DNA from 3 places in the Micromonospora sp. URMC 103 genome. Region 1 is predicted to be linked to each of the others. Evidence: riboswitches for the same ligand, from Rfam matches in the RefSeq annotation. Region 1 holds a riboswitch; each other region holds the start of a gene.
The links. Region 1 has a riboswitch for cyclic di-AMP ahead of ACSNOA_RS14460 (transglycosylase family protein). Riboswitches for the same ligand answer to the same signal wherever they lie in the genome.

Region 1 (4,032 bases):
CACCTCATCCCCGGGTCATTCTTCCTCCCCGCAGCGGGGCGCGGGACGGCTTCGGGACAATCCCGGCGGCTACCCCCGGTCGGGCACGGCCATCTCGCCCAGCTCCGACCAGTCGTCCTGCGGGACCGTCACGTTGACGATGCGGGGCGTCTCGGCCAGGTACTGCGGAAGGGTGCGCTGGGCGGTGGTGAAGTGCGCGGACTGCACGTGCGCCGCGCCGGCGTCCCCGTCGCGGAACGCCTCGACCAGCACGTACTCCGTCGGGTCGTCGATGCTGCGAGACCAGTCGAACCACAGGCAGCCCGGCTCGTCCCGGGTGGCCCGGGTGAACTCGGCGGCGATCTCCGGCCACCGGTCGGCGTGCTCGGGCAGCACCCGGAACTTGGCGGTAATGAAGATCATCTGGTTCCTCCGGACACCGCTGGGGCGCCCCCCGACCGGGGCGCCGGACGGCGTCCACGGTAGTCGTCGGGTGGACCGCGTGCGGTCCGGCCGGAGAGGGCCGTGCCGGTGAGCGCACGCCGAATTCCGCCTGCCGTGGCGCGCCCCGGCCGGGCCACGGGTCGTCAGCGCCGCTCAGCTCCGGCGTCGCCGATCGGTCCGCAGCCCGGCCCGGCCTCGTGTCGTCCTACCGGGCGGTCACGCCGCGGACGCGGTCGCTCCCGTTCCACGCTGCGCCGGCTGCGCGGTGGCGCGTCGGGCCGCCGGCACCACCGGGGCACCGGACCAGCCGGTCGACTGCTCGGCCGGCGCCGGAGGCGTATCGGCGCTCTCGCCCTGTGCCGCGCGCAGGGCCCGCTGCGCGTTGTTCCACGCCGTGCACGGCCAGGGCTCGCCCGCGCAGAGCAGGTTCCGGCAGCCCCCCTCGCCGTCGGGCTCGTGCGCGTCGGCCACTCCCACCGCGAGCTTCCACAGCAGCGGGTCGGCCACCCCCTCGGGACGATCTGTGACGCCCTCGGTACGGTCTGTTTCGGACATGGTTCTCCCCCCTCGGTTCCTGTGCCGCCCTACCTTCACCGCTGTGCCCCCCGGGTAAACCCCCGGCCACCGGGCGACATCGGCCGTCGGAGAGTTCCCGTCCTGGATTCTTGCCGACGGGGCGACCCGGCTCACCTGCTGTGCGGCCGGGTGTCACGGTCGTCACCACAGCGCGGGCGCCGTCATCCGCGCTCCCGCGACCGCCCTCCGCGGTCCGATTTCGATGTCGGACCGCCCGGGTCGCCGCGGGAGCTGACGGTGCCCGCCGTCCAGCCCGGCGGCGCGGGTGGCGATGCCGAACGCCCAGTCCGGCGCCGCGGGGTGACGGTGCCGCCGTCCAGCCCGGCGCCACGAGGGCGATGGGTGCCAGAGCGCCCCCGCGCCGCGCACGGGTGCGGCCGTGCCGGCGGCCGGTGCCCCACGGTGACCCTGCGGACGATGAGCCCCGACCGGTCGACATGATCCGCACCAGATCGCCGAGCTGGCGGCATCCCGCTCACCCGGACCCCGCCACATCGGCGATATGGAGTCGATCAGGCTTCAGAGACAGGAAGTCGATCAAGCTTCCGAATGGCCGCCCCGACGGACGTCCGTGCCGCCCCAGAACCGGGGCAGCTCGACAGGGGCGGATCCAGCCCGTCCAGGCCGATGCCGACCACGTCGGTCGGGACGCCGAGCTGGGGAAACAGGGGCCCCGGCCCAGGCGAGAAGGCTCGCCCGAGTGTGCTCCGCTTCGTCCACATCGGTCCGTCGCGCGCGCCGTATCGCACGCTTCCGCCACGGTCGCAACTCGACACCGGGGCGCCCCGCGTGAGCCGGTGAACAACTTCACACGAAGTGGGCGATCCCCCCGAACGGTGCCTAACGTCGGTCAGGTCCGCCAACGCGGACACCGCGACCGGTAACGCCAAATCCTGCCGCCGGTCGCCGGCACTCGTCACCCAGGCAGGAGCGGGGGACCCACCGTTCTCCGGCGCCCAGCGATTCCGCGCTGCGGCACCTCGGGGTGAAGCCGCCCAGGGCGGCCGGGCACCTCAGCCCGAACCCGACAGCTCACCTCGCCGGCGTGGAGGACATCCATGACATCTTCGTACAACGCCCGCCACCGTGCCGTCAGCACCCGTCGCGTCGCCGTCGGCACCCTCGCCGCCGGTGCGGTAACCGGCGCCGTCGCCGTGTTCGGCGCGGCGGCGCCCGCCCAGGCCGCGGTCAACTGGGACGCCATCGCCCAGTGCGAGTCCGGTGGCAACTGGCACATCAACACCGGCAACGGCTACTACGGTGGCCTCCAGTTCTCCCAGAGCACCTGGAAGGGCTACGGCGGCACCAGGTACGCCGCCCGCGCCGACCTCGCGAGCCGCGGCGAGCAGATCGCCATCGCCGAGAAGGTGCTCGACGGCCAGGGCATCGGCGCCTGGCCGACCTGCGGCAAGAAGGGTGGCTCGACCTCGTCGAAGTCCACCGGCTCCTCGTCGAAGTCGACCGGCTCCTCGTCGAAGTCCACGGGCGGGAGCGAGCGCTCGTCCGGCGGCAGCAGGTCGACGGCTCGCACGGAGAAGTCCACCACCCGGACCGAGCGGCGCACCACGGTACCGGCCAGCGGCGACACCTACGTGGTCAAGGCGGGCGACACCCTGTCGCGGATCGCCGAGGCGCAGGACGTCTCCGGCGGCTGGCACGCCCTGTACGAGCGCAACAGGCGCGTGGTCGGCGACGACCCGGGCCTCATCTTCCCGGGGCAGCGCCTCGGCCTCTGATCCACCTCGCGCCGGTGATCGCCGGTGGCGTACCAGCGTGCGTCCGGGCACCCACCACCGGTGGGTGCCCGGCGCCGTCGCTGGACCCTCGGCCGCGTCGTCCGCGACACGTCCCGGCTAGCGCGGGGGCGCGGGCGGCTCCGGTGGGCGTCCGCGGGAGTGCGCGGCGCCGGCCACCGCGATCCCGGCCAGGACGAGAGCGGGCGCTCCGCGGCTGCCCCACTCGTCATCGACCCGCCCGTTTCTACCGGTTCCGACCACCTTTCCGCAGTCGTACCACACCGCACCGCTGTGACAGGACGGTGTAGGTTGCCCGCCCCGCGGGGTCGTTCAGCGGAGGCAGTCAGTACCCGGTCCGTAGCGGGGTCGCGCGCGCATCCATCGATGGTCGACACTGGAACGGTGACGAAAGCGCTCCGGGCGGCCACCGTCGCCGCACTCCTGCCGGTGTCGGCCGCCTGCGACGGCTCGGCGCGCGACGTTCCTCCCGCGGCCGCTCCGGGATCGCCGTCCGCGTTCGCCGCCCCGCCGCTACGGCTTCCCGACGCGGGCGCCGGCGGCGCCTGCCCGACCAGTGAGGCGCGTCCCTGGTCCCGGCCGGACCAGGCCGTCCGGGTGCTCGGCCCCGGGCCCGTGTACCCCGTGGCCGACTACTTCGGAGGTGGCGCGGTGCTGGGCCTGCGCGACGCCGACCGCCAGCGCGACGGCACGTACGAGAAGAAGGTGCGGTGGATCGCCGAGGGCTACCAGGGGCCGGTGCTCGTGCGTGCGGCGCGGATCGACGGGCCGGGGAGCGCGAGCGCCCGGTTCGCGTACACGGGCGAGCCGCGCGACGGCGGGCACTACGCGCTCCTGACCCACACCGACAGCGACCTGCCGGGCACCACGACGGTGGCGGGCCCGGGCTGCTACGCGTACCAGGTCGACGGCACCACGTTCAGCGTGACGATCGTGTTCCGCGCGGAGCCCGCGCCCGGCCCCGCCTGAGAGGGCGCGGCACGGACGCTCAGAACTCCTCGTACACCGCCGGGTCCTGATCCGCCAGGCGCCCGTCGGGGCGGCCGAGCGCCGTGATGGCATCGACCTCGGCGTCGGTGAGCGTGATGTCGAAGACGTCGAGGTTCTCCCGCTGCCGCTGCGGGGACGCGGCCTTCGGCAGCGGGATCACCTGGCGGGCCACGTGCCAGGCCAGGATCGCCTGCGCCGGGGTGACGCCGTGCGCGGCCGCGACCTCCGCGACGACCGGGTTCTCCTGGAGGTCGTTGCCCCGGCCGAGGGGACTCCAGCCCTGGACGAG
Region 2 (4,032 bases), on a different contig from region 1:
CGGGCACCGCGGCGTGCGCGTGGCCCGACTCGACCGACGTGCCCGACGTGCCCGGCCGGCGACACCTGCCCGTGCGACCTGCGACGGGAGGTGCGCCTGGTTAGCATTCCCACGATGGCTCCCCGGATCCCGCGCCGCCCGGCCCGCCCACGCCGCCGGGCACCCGCGGTGTCCGCCTGCGGCGACCCGGGTGGCCCCGCCGGCCCGTCGGCGACCCCCGGCCGGCCGGCCATCCCGGGGTCGCGCGAGGCGCCTCCGGTGCGGGTCGCCCCACCCGGCTAAACCGATCGCCCCGCCGGCACGTACCCCGCCCCGGAATCGTTGGGAGACTCGCATTGGGCGCCGACCACACCCGTCCCGCGCCGTCCGCCCCGCCCGGGGTACGACGGATCCTCGTCGCGGCGGTGGTCCCCCTCGTCCTGGCCACGGTGGTCGCAGCCCTGCTGCTGTGGCCTCGGGACACGCCGGAGCCGATCGGCGGGGCCGAAACGCCGCGCCACCACGGCACCGTCACCCGCGTGACGACCGAGGCGTGCCCGCCCGCGCCCGAGCAGCCGGAGGGGACACCCGGGACGGGCCCGCAGCGCTGCGGCACCGTGGGCGTACGCGTGGAGAGCGGCCCGGCCGCCGGCCGGCAGGTCGAGACGCCCGTCCCGGCCGGGCCGGGAGCGCCGACGGTCGAGGTCGGCGACGAGGTGATCCTCGTGGAGTTGACCGATCCGGCCGACCCCTCGTCGGCCCTGTGGAACATCGCCGAACACCAGCGCGGCGCGTCACTGATCTGGCTGGCGGTGGTCTTCGCCGCCGCGATCGTCGCGTTCGGCCGGTGGCGGGGGCTGGCCGCGCTCGCCGGCCTCGCCGCGAGTTTCGCCATCCTGCTCGTCTTCGTGCTTCCCGGCATCAGCGCGGGTCGCAACCCGCTGCTCGTCGCGGTGGTGGGCGCGGCCCTGATCATGTTCGTGGTGCTCTATCTGACGCACGGTGTCACCGCGCAGACCTCGGTGGCCGTGCTCGGCACCCTGGGCAGCCTGGTGCTCACCGGGCTCCTCGGCACCGTGGCCACCGCCGCCACCCACCTGACCGGCTTCGGCAGCGAGGACGCGACCACGCTGTCGATGTTCCGGTCCGACGTGGACCTGCACGGCCTGCTGCTGGCCGGCATCATCATCGGCTCGCTCGGCGTGCTCGACGACGTGACGGTCACCCAGGCCGCGACGGTCACCGAACTGGCCCACGCGAACCCGACCCTCTCCCGGCTCCAGCTGTACCGGGCCGCGACCCGGGTCGGGCGCGCGCACATCGCGTCGACCGTGAACACCATCGTGCTCGCGTACGCCGGCGCGTCACTGCCGCTGCTGCTCCTGCTCACCGCCGACTCCCGCCCGGTCACGCAGATCCTCACGAGCGAGTTCATGGCCCAGGAGATCGTCCGCAGCGCGGTCGCCACGCTGGGCCTCATCGCCGCCGTACCGCTGACGACCGGCCTGGCCGCCGTGGTGACCGCGGCCGGCCGCCACGTCGCCGCACCAGAGGCCCACGATCCCGCGCCGGCTCCGGCCGCCCGACCGGCTCCCGACCCGGCCGAGACGTTGGAGGCGCTCGCCTCCTCCCGACCCGGCCCGCGCCGCACCGCGACACCGCCCCACGCCGCCCCCGGCGCGTGGCCCGAGTCCGACAGGAGCACGGACAGCGCATGGTGACACTCCTCAGCGTGAGCACGCCGGCCCGACCGGCTGCCGATCGCGTCACTCCCTACCCAGCGTTATGGCGAAATGACGCTTTTGGTCGGCATCCGGGCGTAGATCCCCGGGAGCACTCTCGGGTAACCTCGCCGTCGGTCACCGCCGAAGGCGCGCAGCGGCGCCTGCGGGGCCACCGCCCAATCGCCACCCGGCGAGCCGGGAACCCAGGTACCCGGGGTGAATCCGCGCGAGCGGTAGGGGCCACTTCCGCCCCGAACCCGTCAGCTAACCCGGTCGGCGGTCGACGGAAGGGAACACTGTGACGGCACCCCTACGCCGCTGGTTGACACCCGTGGTGGCCGTGATCGCCGCCTGCACCGTGCTCGTCGGGCCGGTCCCGGTGTCCGCGGCACCCAAACCGCCCACCCCGTCCGGGCACGAGGACGACGATCCTCCCCTCATCAACGACGTCATCGAGGCGACGAACCGCAACTACTCGGCGGCCAAGAGCAAGCTCGACAAGTCCAAGAGGCGCCAGGCCGAGCTGACCCTCGAGGTGAAGAAGGCGCAGTCCGAGTTGGACGCGCTGGCGCCGCAGATCAGTGAGATCGCCGCCCAGTCGTACCGGACCGGCCGGATCGGCGCGGTGGCCGTGCTCCTGGGCAGCGACACGCCGGACTCGTTCGTCGAGCGGGCGACCGGCCTCGACGAGCTCAACATGGTGAACTCGGAGAAGCTGGCCCGGATCAACGAGGTGAAGAACCGCGCCGAGCTCGCCAAGCTGGCGATCGACACCGAGGTACGCGAGCAACAGAAGCAGACGGCCATCATGGCCAAGCAGAAGCGCGAGGCCGAGAAGGCCCTGGCCCTGGTCGGTGGGCAGGGATTCACCGGCGGCCTCGTGTCGGCCACCTCCCCGGTCGCGCGGGTGGGCCCCGGCCGGACCGCCGACGGCGACTGGAAGCCCGAGTCGTGCAGCGAGGACGACCCCACCACCTCCGGGTGCATCACCCCCCGCACGCTGCACGCGTACAAGGAGGTCAAGCGGGCCGGCTTCAACCGGTTCGTCGGCTGCTACCGACCGGGCGGCCCGTGGGAGCATCCGAAGGGCCGGGCCTGCGACTGGTCGCTGCAGAAGAGCGGTTTCTCGCCGTGGCACAACAACGACACCCGGATGTACGGCAACAACGTCGCCGCCTTCCTCATCCGCAACGCCGACCGGCTCGGCATCTACTACGTGATCTGGAACCGGCAGATCTGGTTCCCGGCCACGGGCTGGAAGTCGTACAGCGGGCCGTCGAACCACACCGACCACGTGCACATGTCGCTGCTGTAGCGGGCGAGCACGCCGCACGAGGGCCGTTCCGCACCGCGCGGGGCGGCCCTCGTCGCGTACGTGGTGGCGGTCAGACCGCCGGAGCGGAGTCGGCCGCGAGCACGCCGGCCGCCGCCACCTGGCGGACCTCGCCGGCCGCCAGCCGGTACGACATGCCGACCACGGCGCACCGCCCGGCCGCGACCTCGTCGGCCAGCACGGAGGAGTTGCCCAGCAGGGCCTCGACGGTCTGCGCGATGTGGATGTCGACGATCCCGTCGATGTCGTCCACACCCTCGGCGGCGGCCCGGGTCAGGCTCGGCACCACGGCGTCCACCACGGCGCCGAGGTGGCCGGGCGGCCGCGTGCCGGTGGCGACCGCCTCCCGCGCCGCCCGCACCGCACCGCACGAGTCGTGCCCCAGCACCACGACGAGCGGCGTACGCAGCACGGTGACCGCGTACTCGACGCTGCCCAGCACCTCGGGCCCCGAGGTGTGCCCGGCGGTGCGGACCACGAAGAGGTCACCGAGGCCGCGGTCGAAGATGATCTCGGCGGCGAGGCGGGAGTCGGAGCAGCCGAGGATCACCGCGAACGGATGCTGCCCGCCGGCGAGGGCGGCGCGGTGTCCGGCGTCCTGATTCGGATGGCGCGGCGCGCCGGCCACGAAGCGGCCGTTGCCGGCCACCAGTTCGGCGAGGGCCTGCTCAGGCCCGGGCGCCGGCGGAGCCACGACCGCATCCGCGGGTCCGTGCTTCCGCTGTGCTCCCGGGTGCGTCTCGGCCGATCCCGCTCCGCTCATACCCCGACCTCTGCTCTCCACGTCGCTGCTGCTGGCGGTGCCCGGGCTGGTCACCGGAGTGTCCCTGCGGCCAGGGGTCGCAGGCTGTGACCAACGGTCACACCCGGTGCAAGACACGTCAAGGTATACGTGATTTGCGTTTCAGGTATTCGAAGCCCGGCGACGGGCGGGGGTCGCGGGCGGGCCCGCGCGGGCATCGAGAACGCCGCCGAGCGGCCGGCGGCCCCTACGAT
Region 3 (4,032 bases), on a different contig from region 1:
CCGGGTGGTCCGGGGCGAGCAGGCCGGAAAGGCCGGAGACCCGCAGGTAGCGGTGGGCGGCCTCGTCCCGGCTCGGAAACCAGGTGACGGGGCGGCCGGCCAGCTCGCGCGCTCTGGCCAGCTCCGCCGGGGACCAGACGGCCTTGATGCCGAGCCCCACGACCGCGGCCACGGGCGGCCCGCCGGCGCGGGCGGCCAGGGCCAGCCCCACCACGCCGCCGAGCGAGTGCCCCAGCACCACGAGCCGGTCGTTCGGCGCGAGCGCGGCGGCCACGCGCTCGGCGAGCGCCGCGAAGGAGTACGCGGGCAGCGGCGGCGCGCCGCCGTGCCCGGCCAGGTCCGGTGCCAGCCAGCGCCCCGCCCAGCGGCTCTCGATCAGCGGGGCCCAGGGCGCCCAGACGTCGCCGGTCGCGCCCATGCCGTGCAGGAGCAGCAGGACCGGTCGGCCACCCGGGGCATCCACCATGCGCGCAGTCTGCCACGGGACACGACCGCGCACGAGCGGCCGACCGGCCGGGACGGCACGGCGGTGGCCACTGTGGAGTCCGGCGTCCGAGCCGGGCAGAACGCCCGCGGACAGTCCCGCGGGCCGGTACGGCTTCGTCACGTACTGACGCCGGGGCACCAACGCCGCGGGCGCCGGCCCCTCCGGGAGCCGGCGCCCGACGGTAACGCGGTTGATCAGGCGGAGTAGCCGCGGGTGGTGATCCAGTTCGCCAGGTCGATCGTGGTGATCCAGTACGACGGCACGGCCGGGTTGGCCGAGTCGGCGATCTTCACGGTCCGGCCGTTGTCCCGGTAGCCGACCACGGCGATGTAGTGCCCGCCGGAGAACGAGTGCCAGCCGCCGTCGACGTCCGTGGCGTCGCCCACGATGTTGGCCACCACGCCGCGCCCGTCGGTGATGGCCCGCACCACGTCGGCCTGGAGCTGGTCCATCTGGGCGGGGCTCGGCGCGTCGGGGAACATCCGGGTCCGGTACGGGCTGCCCTTGACCACGGCGTTCAGCACGCGGGTGGTGTCCTCGGCGGAGTTGGTGCCCATCTCGGTGGTGCCGAGCTGCGCGGCGAGGGCGTCCTGGCTCCGCTCGATGCCGCTGGCGCTCAGCGCGTTGCGGGTGGCGGCCGGGCCGCAGTAGAAGTAGGTCGTCTGCGCCTGGTAGTCGTAGTCGAGGACCTTGCTGGCCGGCGGCTTGGGCGCCGGCTTGCGGGTCAGGTCGGGGTCCGCGGTCTTCTTGGCCGCCGGGGACGCGCTCGGGGACGACGGGGCACCGGTCTCGGGCGCGTCGCTGGGCGACGGGGCGGTCCGCTCCTCGCCTCGGGACGCGACGCCCGTGTCGCTGCGCAGCTCCGCGACAGCGGCGGAGGCCCGCCCGGCGGGTGCGTCGTCGGTGGCGCTGATCAGGGCGCCGGCGCCGGTGGCCAGCGTCAGGGCCGCGGCGGAGGCGGCGGCGATCTGGTACGGGCGCTGGGAGGCCAGCCGGCGGAGCTGACGCTTCAGGGTGTGCTTCACAGTTCCTCCACGGTTCAGGGGGAGAGCGCGCCCGGATCCGGGCAGGCGTCACCGCGCGGAGGTCGTCCGCGGGCGGTGCGGCGCTCAGGGGATCGCCCGGCGGGCCGGGCGGGAAGACGCGGGTGCCGGGCTCAGCTCGTCGCTACGGGACGGGCGGGAGCGGGCACCGCGGTGCCGTGGAGGGGCGGAGAGGGCCGAGGGGTGGGGTGGTGCTGCACGAGGATGGAACTCCTTCCGACACCGCCTACCGGGTTAGCTGACGGATTCGGGCGGGAAGATCGCCCTACCGCGGGCCGTGGCTCGCGGATTCACCCCGGACGTGCACGTGGGTCCCCGGCTCGTGATGGTCACGATTGAGCGGGTCGGCGCGGCGTCGCCTCTTGCGATCGGTTACCGCACCGGACGGGCCGACAGTACTGGTCGGTACCGGGCCTGCCAACCCCTCCCCACCTGCATAAACCTGCTCCGAGCGCGTTTTTTTCCGGTCGTAGCGCCACTGACGTGACTCAATGGGACGAGCGTTTCCGTCGGCGCCCCCGGGACACAACGGGACAGCGGGGCGGGAAGGCACCCGATCGGCCCGAGGAATTGTGGCGGGCTGTCCCTCCTGACCGTTTCGGTGGCGCTGTGACGGGGCTCACGGAACATTCCGCACCGGAAGCGCGGTGGGCTTCCTCCCCGAGCCTTTGACCAACTCGGCTGCCGAGCCCGGGATCGACGGTGAGCCGGCTCAGCCCACCCGGGCCGGGCGCCAGCGAGGCGCGGTGGCCGGGCGGGGCTCGGCCGCGGGCACGGCGGCCGGCACCCGGATCGGCCGCAGCCGGGCCCGGGCCGCGTACGCCTCGGCGGAGAGGGCCCGCGCCGCGTCCGCGGCGAGTTCGGCGTCGCGCCAGGCCGCACGCTCCCGCTCCTGGGCGGCCCGGTAGTCGGCCAGCCGCGTGTCCCGGACGACCCGGGTCAGTCGCACCTCCTGCTCGACCGGGTGCAGCCGCGGGTCCCAGCCGTTGCGGTGACCGAACACCTCGCCGAGCTGGTGCAGGGTCAGCTCGCCCCGCCAGTGCGCCGCCGCGGCCGCGCGGTGCAGGTGCCGCTCCCGGGCGGCGTACTCGGCGGGTGTGCGGGGCGTACGGGGCGTGGACAGGCTACCCGCCCCGGCGAACCGTCGGGCGGCGGTCTCCGCCTCGTCGTACGCGGCCCAGGCCCGCTCCAGGTCCGTCTGGGCGGACAGCCACTCGCCGCGGCGGCGGCGGGCGGTCTGCGCTGCGCCGGCCGCCGCGACGGCCACCTCCTCCGCGTACCGGCGCAGGTCGGCGGCCTCGGCGGCGGCGAGTTCGCGGTCGGAGGGGACGGCGGGGGCCGCGTCGTCCTCGGGGCGGTCGCGTTCGGGGCGGGCGACCAGCACGGTGAGCACGACGAGGGCCAGCACCAGCAGGCCCGACCAGATGGCGGCGGCCTGTGGCACCTCGACGAGGAACTGGTAGAGGACGGTCTTCTCCATGGCGGCACCTCACGGGCAGCGGATGCGACAGGGACCGCACGACCGGCCGGAGCGTGGTCGGGACCACAGAAGTGCGGCGGCGGGTGCGGAAGCAGGATCGAGGTGCGGTGGGGCGGGAGGCCGTTCCCGCCGGCGACGTTCAGGCGCCCGGCGGAGCGCGGGGGGCCGAGGCGGCCGGAAGGGACGCCGGCGGCACATCGGGCTCGGGCCCGGTGACGGCGTCACCGGCGACACGCGCCGACGCGCCGGGCACGACAGCGTCGAGCGGCACCGAGTCGTCGAACGACCGGTGCGGGTCGGTCGTGGCGCCGACGAGAACCGCCCGGTCGGGCGCCGTGACGTGCGCGACCACGACGAGCCGGCCCGGGTCGCCGAGCCGACCGAGCGCGGTGTGCAGGTCGACGGACGTGTCGACGCCGGCAGCGGGAGCGCCGAGCGGCGCGGCGGCGGCCGCGGGGAGGGCGAGCGAGCCGAGGAGCCCGAGGCTGGTCAACAGCCGGGCGGCCCACCGCGCGACCCACCACAGGGGACAGGTGAGCGCGACGGGAAGCACGCGACAAACGCTACCGCCACAGTGGCCCGAACGCATCGATGCCGGGCGTGTCGGACATGCCGCGCCGACCGCACCGGCCAGAGCGGACGGTCTCAGCGGGAGTCGACGTAGGCGTGACGGTCAGCGGCGCGTGCCGCCTCCCCCTCGTCCCCGTCGGCCGCCGGTCGGGGCCGCGGAACGGTGGGCGCCACGGCGGCGGCCGGGCCGGACCGGCGCGGGCCGAGCAGGCGCATCATGGGCCTCTCCACCCAGCGGTGCAGCAGCCCGGCCAGCGCCAGGTTGGCCAGCAGGAGTCCGAACACCGCGGCGGGCCCCTGCCAACCCGGCAGGCCGGTCCCCCAGTCGCCGGTCAACCGCAGCACGGTCGTCGCGACGAACACGTGCACCAGGTAGAAGGCGAACGACACCTCGCCGAGCCAGACGAGAGGACGCGACCGCCACGGGGAGCGCCGGCCACGCACGTCCGCGT

Region 2: another riboswitch for cyclic di-AMP. It lies ahead of ACSNOA_RS04095 (coiled-coil domain-containing protein); the one in region 1 lies ahead of ACSNOA_RS14460 (transglycosylase family protein).
Region 3: another riboswitch for cyclic di-AMP. It lies ahead of ACSNOA_RS11900 (C39 family peptidase); the one in region 1 lies ahead of ACSNOA_RS14460 (transglycosylase family protein).

The regions. Positions count from the first base shown of each region.
Region 1 is NZ_JBPQTR010000005.1:257,207-261,238, forward strand. Features, by position in the region: gene ACSNOA_RS14450 (putative quinol monooxygenase) at 70-402, opposite strand; gene ACSNOA_RS14455 (hypothetical protein) at 640-978, opposite strand; cyclic di-AMP (ydaO/yuaA leader) riboswitch at 1,874-2,059, shown strand; gene ACSNOA_RS14460 (transglycosylase family protein) at 2,058-2,735, shown strand; gene ACSNOA_RS14465 (hypothetical protein) at 3,138-3,722, shown strand; gene ACSNOA_RS14470 (aldo/keto reductase) at 3,742-4,032, opposite strand, start outside.
Region 2 is NZ_JBPQTR010000004.1:110,045-114,076, reverse strand. Features, by position in the region: gene ACSNOA_RS04100 (YibE/F family protein) at 336-1,700, shown strand; cyclic di-AMP (ydaO/yuaA leader) riboswitch at 1,867-1,997, shown strand; gene ACSNOA_RS04095 (coiled-coil domain-containing protein) at 2,002-3,018, shown strand; gene ACSNOA_RS04090 (carbonic anhydrase) at 3,089-3,799, opposite strand; gene ACSNOA_RS04085 (helix-turn-helix transcriptional regulator) at 4,031-4,032, shown strand, end outside.
Region 3 is NZ_JBPQTR010000004.1:1,785,932-1,789,963, reverse strand. Features, by position in the region: gene ACSNOA_RS11905 (alpha/beta fold hydrolase) at 1-466, opposite strand, end outside; gene ACSNOA_RS11900 (C39 family peptidase) at 682-1,512, opposite strand; cyclic di-AMP (ydaO/yuaA leader) riboswitch at 1,739-1,882, opposite strand; gene ACSNOA_RS11895 (hypothetical protein) at 2,243-3,010, opposite strand; gene ACSNOA_RS11890 (hypothetical protein) at 3,150-3,563, opposite strand; gene ACSNOA_RS11885 (acyltransferase family protein) at 3,656-4,032, opposite strand, start outside.